3 regions of the Allobosea sp. P5_A5 genome follow, and region 2 is predicted to be linked to each of the others. Evidence: predicted binding sites of a transcription regulator. Region 2 holds the regulator's gene; each other region holds the start of a gene.

Region 1 (3,273 bases), on a different contig from region 2:
CGAAGCACGCGCAGTGCGGATAGCGCCGCGCGATGCCGATCAGGTTTCGCCCCGTACCGCAGCCTATTTCAAGGATCGCATCGCCGGATTTCGGATCGAGGCCTGCGATGAGTTCGTCACGGCCCAGCAGGTAGAATTTCCGGCTGGCATCGTAGATGTGGCGCTGGTGCCGATAGATGCGGTCCATCAGACCGGCAGCGGCTCCGCCGCCGGCCTCGGCAGCGCTCACGCGCTGGCCTCCGGCAATACATAAAGGTGAAAGCCGCCATAGATCGCCGAGCGATCCTGCCGGCATAGCTCACGGCTCTGCTCCTCGCGGTAGTGCCACTGGTCGAGGATCGCGGCCGGCACGCGGCCCGGCAGCAGCCGTTCGTCGGCGGCGGTGCGGAAGATCACGCGGGCGCCCGGCCGGGCGGTGCGCGTGATCTGCGTCCACAGCGCCGTCAGCTCGGCGTCGTTCATCCAGTCCTGCGCGTCGAGCAGCACATAGGCGTCGCAGCTCTTGGCGGGCTGATCCTCCAGAACCGTCGTGATCGAGCCCTGTCGATAGGCGACCGCGCCGGCACGGGCCTTCACCGTCTCGAAATTCTCAAGCTGAAGATAGGGCGGCAACGCCGCATCAGGACCCTCGGCATAACGACGGCCGAAAGCCTGCTGCGCGAAGTAGTTCTCCTTCAGGTCGAAATCGCAGGCGAGCCGCTCGAACCGGAGCCTCAAGGCGCCGAGAATTCCGTCCTCGCCATCGGCGGCGAGCGCCTTGTACTGCGCAGGCGGTATGCCGAGGCCGTAGAGCGAGGCCGGCTGCCGCACGAGCCAACGCACCAGCCTGCGCTCGAAGATCGGCGCCAGATGCTTCTCGTAGAGTGCCCGCTGCTCGGTCAGATCGCGAGCCGCCAGCATCGCCTTCAGATCGGCGCCGAGCAGCCGTGCCAGCACATGGCCAGTGCCGATGAACCGTCCCAGCAACCCGTAGCGATAGAAGCCGTTGGCGAAGAGGTTGATCCGGCGGCGACGGTTCAGCCCCCGCCCTTCCCAGTAGCCGCGTGAGACGGCGTCGAGATGCGGCGCGACCTCACGATCGTAGAGCGCGACGTTCTCACGCCGATCGGCCCGGCCGAAGAAGCGCAGGAATGCGTCGTGCTGCAGCCGCGCCAGCGCCGCGAGCTTGAGCTTGCCGAGAGCGATATGGGCGCCGTTGAGGTCGACCGCGCTGACGCGGATCGGCGCGGCCGTCAGATAGGACAGCACATTGCAGGAGCCGGACGCGATCGCCACCACATGGTCGTCCGGCCTCAAGGCCAGCGCCTTCATGTCGACGACCGGGTCCTCCCAGATCTGCGGATAGACCAGCCCCGAAAAGGCCCGCGTGAACAGCCATTCGAGCAGCCCCGCCTTGGAAAGCGGTTTGCTGCGCTGGACCGCGATGCTCAAGCCGAGCGTCGTCGCCTGTCGAACCGTCCGTGCCGTCTGCGCCACTGCTGGCCTCCTCGGGTGAAGGTGGCGAGCCGCCTAGAGGATGCGCATGACGGTGCGGTGACGGGGCGCATGATCCTGGCCCGGTCCCATCTTCGTGAAGCGGCGAAAAGCGCGAAGGGGCTGAAATCTTCGACACGAATCGCCATATCCCGCGCAGCGACAACGACGATGCCGGTAGCGCTGCTGCCGCATCGATGGAGGAGATCGACATGGGTTTGAGCAGCTTGTTCGGCGCCGAGCGGAAGCCTGAGGAGACGTTCCCGTTCCAGCTGACCGATGCGGAATGGCGCGCGCGGCTGACGCCGGAGCAGTACCAGATCCTGCGCGGCCACGGCACGGAGCGGGCCGGGTCCTGCGCACTGAATTACGAGAAGCGTGCCGGCACCTTCTCCTGCGTCGGCTGCGGCCAGAAGCTGTTCAAATCGGGCAAGAAATTTGAAAGCGGCACCGGCTGGCCGAGCTTCGATGCGCCGCTCGAAGGCGCGGTCGAGACCAGCGAGGACCGCAAGTTCGGCATGTCCCGCACCGAGGTGCATTGTGCCAATTGCGGCGGCCATCTCGGCCACGTCTTCTCGGACGGTCCCCCGCCCACCGGCCTGCGCTACTGCATCAATGGCGCGGTGATGGATTTCGAGCCCGAGGCCTAGGAGTTCTATTCGTGCGTCATGGTCGGCCTTGTGCCGGCCATCGCTGGTCGAAGGTGGTGTCCAAGACATGGATGCTCGCCGCAAAGGCGAGCGTGACGGCAGGGGCGTCACGACCTGTAGAAAATGCTGCCGACAGCGCGCAATCTCGCCGCCCTCGTCCTATATTGCGATGAGAACGAATCACGCACGAGTAGCGCCGCCCCTTGTCCGAATATGACACCACATCGGCCCCGATGCCCCGCCCCGGCGGTCTCGCTTCCCGCGCGGCCGCACAGCCTGCGGCTGGCTATCTCAACGGGCTGAATCCGGAGCAGCGTCAGGCGGTCGAGGCGACGGACGGGCCTGTGCTGGTGCTCGCCGGCGCGGGCACTGGCAAGACCCGCGTGCTCACCACCCGCATCGGCCATCTGATCTCGACCGGCCGCGCCTATCCCTCGCAGATCCTCTCGGTGACCTTCACCAACAAGGCGGCGCGCGAGATGAAGGAGCGCGTCGCCCATCTCGTCGGGCCGGTCGCCGAGGGCATGCCCTGGCTCGGCACCTTCCACTCGATCTCGGCCAAGCTGCTGCGCCGCCATGCCGAGCTGCTCGATCTGCGCAGCGACTTCACCATCCTCGACACCGATGACCAGATCCGCCTGATGAAGCAGGTGATCCAGGCCGAGGGCATCGACGAAAAGCGTTGGCCCGGCCGCATGCTGGCGGGCTTTATCGACTCCTGGAAAAACCGGGGGCTCGCCCCCAAGGACGTGCCGGCGGGCGAGGCGGCGGTCTTCGGCGGCGGCAAGGGCGGCAAGCTCTATGCCGCCTATCAGGCGCGGCTGCTGGCGCTAAATGCGGTCGATTTCGGCGATCTGCTGCTGCATTGCCTGACGCTCTTCCGGGGGCATCCGGATGTGCTGCAGACCTATCACGAGCGCTTCCGCTACATCCTCGTCGACGAGTATCAGGACACCAACACGGCTCAGTATCTCTGGCTGCGCCTGCTGGCTCAGGGGCGCCGCAACATTTGCTGCGTCGGTGACGACGACCAGTCGATCTATGGCTGGCGCGGCGCCGAGGTCGACAACATCCTGCGCTTCGACCACGATTTTCCGGGCGCGACTGTGATCCGGCTGGAACGCAATTACCGCTCGACCGGGCACATCCT
Region 2 (3,273 bases):
ACGAGGTCAAGGACAAGCTCCGGAGCTCCGGCATGGGCCTCTCGGGCGGCCAGCAGCAACGCCTGTGCATCGCGCGCACCATCGCGCAGAAGCCAGAGGTGATCCTGTTCGACGAGCCGACCTCGGCGCTCGACCCGATCTCGACCGGCAAGATCGAGGATCTGCTGGAGCAGCTGAAGAGCGATTTCACGATCGCCATCGTGACGCACAACATGCAGCAGGCGGCCCGCATCTCGCAGTACACCGCCTTCATGTATCTGGGTGAGGTGATCGAGTTCGCGCCGACGAACACGATCTTCATGAACCCGGCCAAAAAGCAGACGCAGGACTACGTCACCGGCCGGTTCGGCTGAGCGGCGATTTTGTTTCGTATCGGCTTGCCCGAAAACCGGTTTCCACTTTTCGGGCCGATGCGCCGGAGGAGCACCACATGACCGACCACATCGTTCGTTCCTACGATACCGACCTTGAAGGCATCCGCCGCAGCCTCGCCGAAATGGGCGGGATGGCGGAGCGCATGCTCGGCGACTCGACCGTGGCGCTGGTGCGCCGCGACACCGCGCTCGCCCAGAAGATCATCAGCGCCGACCAGCGCCTGGACAATCTCCAGCGCGAGGTCGAGGAGAAGGCGGTGCTGACCATCGCGCGCCGCCAGCCGCTCGCCAACGACCTGCGCGAGCTGATCTCGGCCATCCGCATCGCCGCCGACATCGAGCGCGTCGGCGATCTCGCCAAGAACATCGCCAAGCGCGCAGTGGCCATCGCCGGCCAGTTCCAGCCGCCGCACCGCGCCGTCGTCGGCCTCGAGCACATCAGCCGGCTGGTGCAGGCCCAGCTCAAGGACGTGCTCGACGCCTATGCCGCCGGCAACGAGCAGAAGGCGCTGGAGGTCTGGCGCCGCGACGACGAGATCGACGCGCTCTACACCTCGCTGTTCCGCGAACTCCTGACCTATATGATGGAAGACCCGCGCAACATCACCTTCTGCACGCATCTTCTGTTCTGCGCCAAGAACATCGAGCGCATCGGCGACCACACCACCAACATCGCCGAGACCATCCACTATCTGATCACCGGCGACTCGCTCGATACGAACCGGCCGAAGCTCGACACCACGAATATTTCGCTCGAGCCGGTGGAAAGCTGACGCAGATCGCCCGGCGGGGTCTGCACCCGTCATGGTCGGCCCCCGTCATGTCGGCTCTTCGCCGACCATCCACATCTTCCTTCGGCGAGCGTGGTGTTCGAGACGTGGATGCTCGCCCCAGGGCTAAGCATGACGGGGAGAGCCCGCTGAACGCCAAGAACGGAACCAGCCATGGCCGCACGCATCCTGATCGTCGAGGACGAAGAGCCGCTCACCCTGCTCCTGCGCTATAATCTCGAAGCCGAGGGCTTCGAGGTCGACAGCGTGGCGCGGGGCGACGATGCGGAGCTGCATCTGCGCGACTCGACGCCGGACCTCGTGCTTCTCGACTGGATGCTGCCCGGTCTTTCCGGCATCGAGCTGTGCCGCCGCCTTCGCTCGCGCCGCGACACCGAGCGCGTGCCGATCATCATGCTGACCGCGCGTGGCGAGGAGACCGAGCGCGTGCGGGGCCTCGCGACGGGTGCCGATGATTACGTCGTCAAGCCGTTCTCGCTGCCAGAGTTGATCGCACGCATCCAGGCTCTCTTGCGCCGGGCGAAGCCGGGGCATGTCGCCGGGCTGCTGCAGGCGGGTGATCTCGAACTCGACCGGACGACGCGCCGCGTGCGCCGCGCCGGCAGCGAGCTGCATCTCGGGCCGACCGAGTTCCGCCTGCTCGAATTTTTGATGCAGGCGCCGGGCCGGGTCTATTCGCGCGCCCAGTTGCTCGATGCCGTCTGGGGGCGGGACGTCTATATCGACGAGCGTACCGTCGATGTGCATGTCGGGCGGCTGCGCAAGGCGATCACCCCCACCGACATGAAAGACCCGCTGCGCACGGTGCGCGGCGCGGGCTATGCCTTCGACGAGACGTTCGCGCGCGGCTGATCCCTGTGGAGGCCCGGCACCTCAGGCGCGGGTGCCGGCGTCGAAGGTCGCTGCTTCCGACAAGAGCCAGGCCAGCAATTCGTCGAGCCCCGACCGTTTCGGCGCGTCGCGCTTCAAGGTCAGCCAGCAGCCGATCGCGCTGGCGAAGCCGAGGTCGAGCGGGTTGACCAATGCGCCTGAAGCCAGTTCCTCGGCGACATAGCAGCGCGGGGCCAGCGCGACGCCAAGTCCCGCGACGGCCGCCCGCGTGATCACCGAATAATAGCCGTAGCGGACGGTATGGGCCGGCACGGCACCGCGCAGGCCATGGGCCTCGGTGAACTCGGCCCAGAAGGTCGGCATCTGGAAGTGCTGCAGGAGCGTCATCTTCTGGATGTCGCCGGGCCGCCTGAAGCCGCCCATGCGCTCGATCAGTTCCGGCGCTGCGACCAGCGCCACGTCGCGGCCGAAGAGGTAGTGTGCCTGCCGGTCCGGCCAGGGCGGCGTGCCGTGGTTGATCTCGATATCCGGCTCTTCACTCTCGCTCTCGCTGACATAGTTGGTGAACTGCACGTCGATGCCGGGATGAGCCTGGGCGAAGGCGGGAAAACGCTCCATCAGCCAGCGCTCGCCGGCGACCGCGACCATATGCAGGCGGATCGGCCGGGCGATGGCGGCGCGCTCGGTCAGCCGCATCGCGCCGCGACCCATCTGCTCCAGCGCGGCTTGCGCGTAAGGCAGGTAGATCGCGCCGGCCTCGGTCAGCTTCAGCCCCAGTGGGTTTCGGTCGAACAGCATCACGCCGAGGTGCTGTTCCAGCGACAGAATCTGCTTGGAAACCGCGCTTTGCGTCAGGTTGACCTCAACGGCGGCCCGCGCCGTCGAGCCGAGGCGGGCAACGGTTGCGAAGGCTCGCAGTGCGGTCGATGAAGGAGGTGGCCGGCCTGCGGCCATAGGGTATTCCTTTTGCGACTAGGGCCGGGAGATGGTTTCGTTTGCTGGCTCGCCGGTCAAGAGGTCATTCTGCCCGAGGGGCAGGAGCCGGCAGCATGAACCAGACGACGCGTCTTTGGGGTGGCCGGTTCCGCAAGCCGCCGGACCCGCGGCTGATGAAGCTGTCGAGCGCGGCCGGCGAGCATGCCCGGCTGGTGCCGCAGGACATCGCCGGGAGCAAGGCGCATGCGGCTGAACTGGCCCGAGCGGGTCTGCTGGATGCGGCAGAGCGCGAGACGATCCTTGAGGCACTCGATGCGATCGCGGCTGATTTTGCTGCGGGC
Region 3 (3,273 bases), on a different contig from region 2:
TTCGATACCGTTGATCTTCATCTCGGCCTTGATCGGCTCGACCGGCTTGATCTTGTTGTCTCGCATCCACTTGTTGGTGTCCGAGATCATCTTCTCGATCTGCTTCGACGCGGCCGATTCAATGGACAGAAAGATCGCCTCGTCCTCGGGCCGAGCCTGGAAGCCGTATTCGATCTCTTCCGTGGACCATTTGTCCGGCAAGGTAACGGTCACGGTCGGATTTTTGGACGGAACGGCGAAGTTCTTGGCAAAGGCCGGAGACAGCAGGAGGCCGAGCGCAAGCGCGCCGGCAGCAAGGCGGTTGAGGAGCATGGGAAGGTCTCGGAGGCCAGACCAAGACGATGGCCTGCAGCGCTTTATAAGCTAAGCGAATCCGCCGAGCTGACGCAATGGAAGCGCGCGCGTTTGCTGCGGTTAACCTTGCCGAACCTGCTCGTCGCAAGAACCGATCCGCTTCGGACATCTGATGCCGAAGCGGGACCGATGGCGGAGTTCGCCGGGAGCTTCGTCACGCGCAACCGCCTGCGCGTGACGAAGCTACGCCAAAGTCTCAGTAACGGTCCGGCACATACCTTTCCGGCGGCACCGGGTGGCGCAGATAATCCGGGTTGCGAACGCGCTCAGGCAGCAGGAACTCCTGCTTCGGCACGTCTTCATACGGGATCTGCTCGAGCAGATGGGCGATGCAGTTAAGGCGCGCGCGCTTCTTGTCGACGGCCTGCACGACCCACCAGGGTGCGAATTCGGTGTGGGTGCGCTCCAGCATCTCCTCCTTGGCGCGGGTGTAGTCTTCCCAATGGACCCGGCTTTCGAGGTCCATTGGCGAGAGCTTCCACTGCTTGAGCGGGTCCTCGATGCGCATGCGGAAACGGAATTCCTGCTCCTCGTCGGTGATCGAGAACCAGTACTTCAGCAGGATGATGCCGGAGCGGACGAGCATGTGCTCGAAATCCGGCACCGACCGGAAGAACTCCTCGAGCTCGTCCGGCGTGCAGAAGCCCATGACGCGCTCGACGCCGGCGCGGTTGTACCAGGAGCGATCGAACAGCACCATTTCGCCCGCGCTCGGCAGATGCTGGACGTAGCGCTGGAAATACCATTGATGCCGCTCCCGCTCGGTGGGAGCCGGCAGCGCGACGACACGACAGACACGCGGGTTGAGCCGCTGGGTGACGCGCTTGATCGCGCCGCCCTTGCCGGCCGAATCACGCCCCTCGAACAGGACCACGACCTTGAGCTTCTTGTGCTGAACCCAGTCTTGCAGCCGGACGAGTTCGTGCTGGAGCCGGAACAGCTCGCGGAAATAAATCCGCCGGTCGATGCGCTCGGCGCCCAAGCCCTCGCCGTCGAGACCCAGCTGGTCGATCCGCTCTTCCTCAAGCTGTAGCTCCAGCTCTTCATCGAAAGAGTCGGTGATCTCGTCTTTGATCCGGTCGAAATCGGTCTTCATGACGGTCGTCCTCGTCAGATTCTGTCGCGCGTGACGGCGCATTTCGCCCTTTGGCGGCGGCGGACCATGGCGATGCTCCGTGACGGCGCGATGAAACCAGGAACGCCACTGAGCGCCCCGCGTTCAACACAGGCGAGATTTTCCATCGCCGTCCACCGGTGGGTGATCGGCGATGCGGCAGGCGCACAGCGCGCGCCGACATTTTGAGACATGATAGAGCTTCGACGACCGCGCGGTGACCTAATGAATATGCACGCCTCCCAGCCAGACATCTCGACCCGCTCCGTGGGCATCGGCCAGCCGGTGCCGCGCAACGAGGATGCGGCGCTGGTGCGCGGGGCCGGGCAATATACCGACGATCTCGCGCTGGAAGGACAGCTCTACGGAGCCTTCGTGCGCAGTCCCTATGCCCATGCGAATATCCGCGGCATCGACACCTCCGCCGCCAAGGCGATGAACGGCGTGGTGGCGGTCTATGCGGCGGAAGATCTGGCGGATCAGGGCTACGGCACGCTGAAATGTATCGTCGACCTGCAGAACCGCGACGGCACGCCGATGCTCAAGCCGGCCCGGTCCGCCTTGGCCTCGGGCAAGGTCCGCTATGTCGGCGACCCCGTCGCGATGGTCGTGGCACGCACGCTTGTGCAGGCTCGCGATGCGGCCGAAGCGGTCGCGCTCGATCTCGAGGCGCTCCCGGCCGTGACCTCGACGGAGGATGCGCTGGCGGAAGGCGCGCCGCAGCTTTTCGACGATGTGCCGGGCAATCTGATCGTGGACTATCATTTCGGCGATAGCGAGAAGGTCGCAGCGGCCTTCGCCGAAGCGGCGCACGTCACCCAATTGCGCATCGTCAACAACCGCATCGTCGTGAACCCGATCGAGCCGCGTGCTGCGATCGGCGTGTACGATGCCAAGAGCAAGCGCTACACGCTGCACGCACCGAGCCAGGGCGCCTTCGGGATGCGCAACAGCCTCGCCGCCGCGATGGGCGTCGGGCAGGAGCGCGTTCGGCTGCTGACGGGCCATGTCGGCGGCTCGTTCGGTATGAAGTCGGCCGTCTTTCCCGAATATGTCGTGCTGCTGCACGCCGCGCGCCTGCTGAAGAAGCCGGTGCGATGGGCCGACCAGCGCTCGGAGAGCTTCGTTTCCGACCATCACGGACGCGACATGGTGTTCGAGGCGGAACTGGCGCTGGACAAGCGCGGGCTCTTTCTGGCCACGCGCTTCACCGGCTTCGGCAATCTCGGCGCCTATCTTTCGCCGGTCGGGCCGATGATGGCGACGCTCAACATCGGCAAGAACAGCATCGGCATGTACCGCACGCCGCTGGTCGAGGTCAGCACCCGCTGCGCCGTGACGAACACGACGCCGATCGCGGCCTATCGCGGGGCGGGTCGGCCTGAGGGCAATTATTTCATGGAACGGCTGATCGATGCCGCCGCAGCCGAGACCGGCATCGACAAGGTCGAGCTGAGGCGCCGCAATCTGGTGCTGCCCGAACAACTTCCCTGGAAGACGCCGGTCGGAACCGTCTATGACAGCGGCGATTTCCCGGCCCTGCTAGCCAAGGCACTGGAGGCCGCAGACTGGAAAGGCTACGGCGCACGGCAGCGCCAGAGCCGCAAGGCCGGCAAGCTGCGCGGACGCGGCGTCGGCTGCTATCTCGAGGTGACGGCGCCGCCGAGCAACGAGATGGGCGGCATCCATTTCGAGGAGGACGGCAGCGTCACCATTGTCACCGGCACGCTGGATTATGGCCAGGGCCATTGGACACCTTTCGCCCAGATCCTGACCAGCCAACTCGGCGTGCCCTTCGACAAGAT

Evidence for each region. The regulator PhoB, encoded in region 2, activates phosphate uptake and scavenging genes when phosphate is short. The targets are predictions, from matches to a motif close to TGTCATNNANCTGTCAT.
Region 1: AC1DR6_RS05690 (BtaA family protein) is a predicted target of PhoB. The motif match lies at 1,523-1,539, and genes of this name have one in related genera.
Region 3: ppk2 (polyphosphate kinase 2) is a predicted target of PhoB. The motif match lies at 1,530-1,546, and genes of this name have one in related genera.

What each region holds. Positions count from the first base shown of each region.
Region 1 is NZ_JBFUKY010000002.1:432,356-435,628, reverse strand. Features, by position in the region: gene AC1DR6_RS05695 (class I SAM-dependent methyltransferase) at 1-187, opposite strand, end outside; gene AC1DR6_RS05690 (BtaA family protein) at 226-1,476, opposite strand; gene msrB (peptide-methionine (R)-S-oxide reductase MsrB) at 1,686-2,123, shown strand; gene AC1DR6_RS05680 (ATP-dependent helicase) at 2,357-3,273, shown strand, end outside.
Region 2 is NZ_JBFUKY010000007.1:145,652-148,924, reverse strand. Features, by position in the region: gene pstB (phosphate ABC transporter ATP-binding protein PstB) at 1-353, shown strand, start outside; gene phoU (phosphate signaling complex protein PhoU) at 431-1,147, shown strand; gene phoB (phosphate regulon transcriptional regulator PhoB) at 1,319-2,017, shown strand; gene AC1DR6_RS15365 (LysR substrate-binding domain-containing protein) at 2,039-2,950, opposite strand; gene argH (argininosuccinate lyase) at 3,046-3,273, shown strand, end outside.
Region 3 is NZ_JBFUKY010000004.1:64,052-67,324, reverse strand. Features, by position in the region: gene AC1DR6_RS10000 (hypothetical protein) at 1-312, opposite strand, end outside; gene ppk2 (polyphosphate kinase 2) at 551-1,450, opposite strand; gene AC1DR6_RS09990 (xanthine dehydrogenase family protein molybdopterin-binding subunit) at 1,694-3,273, shown strand, end outside.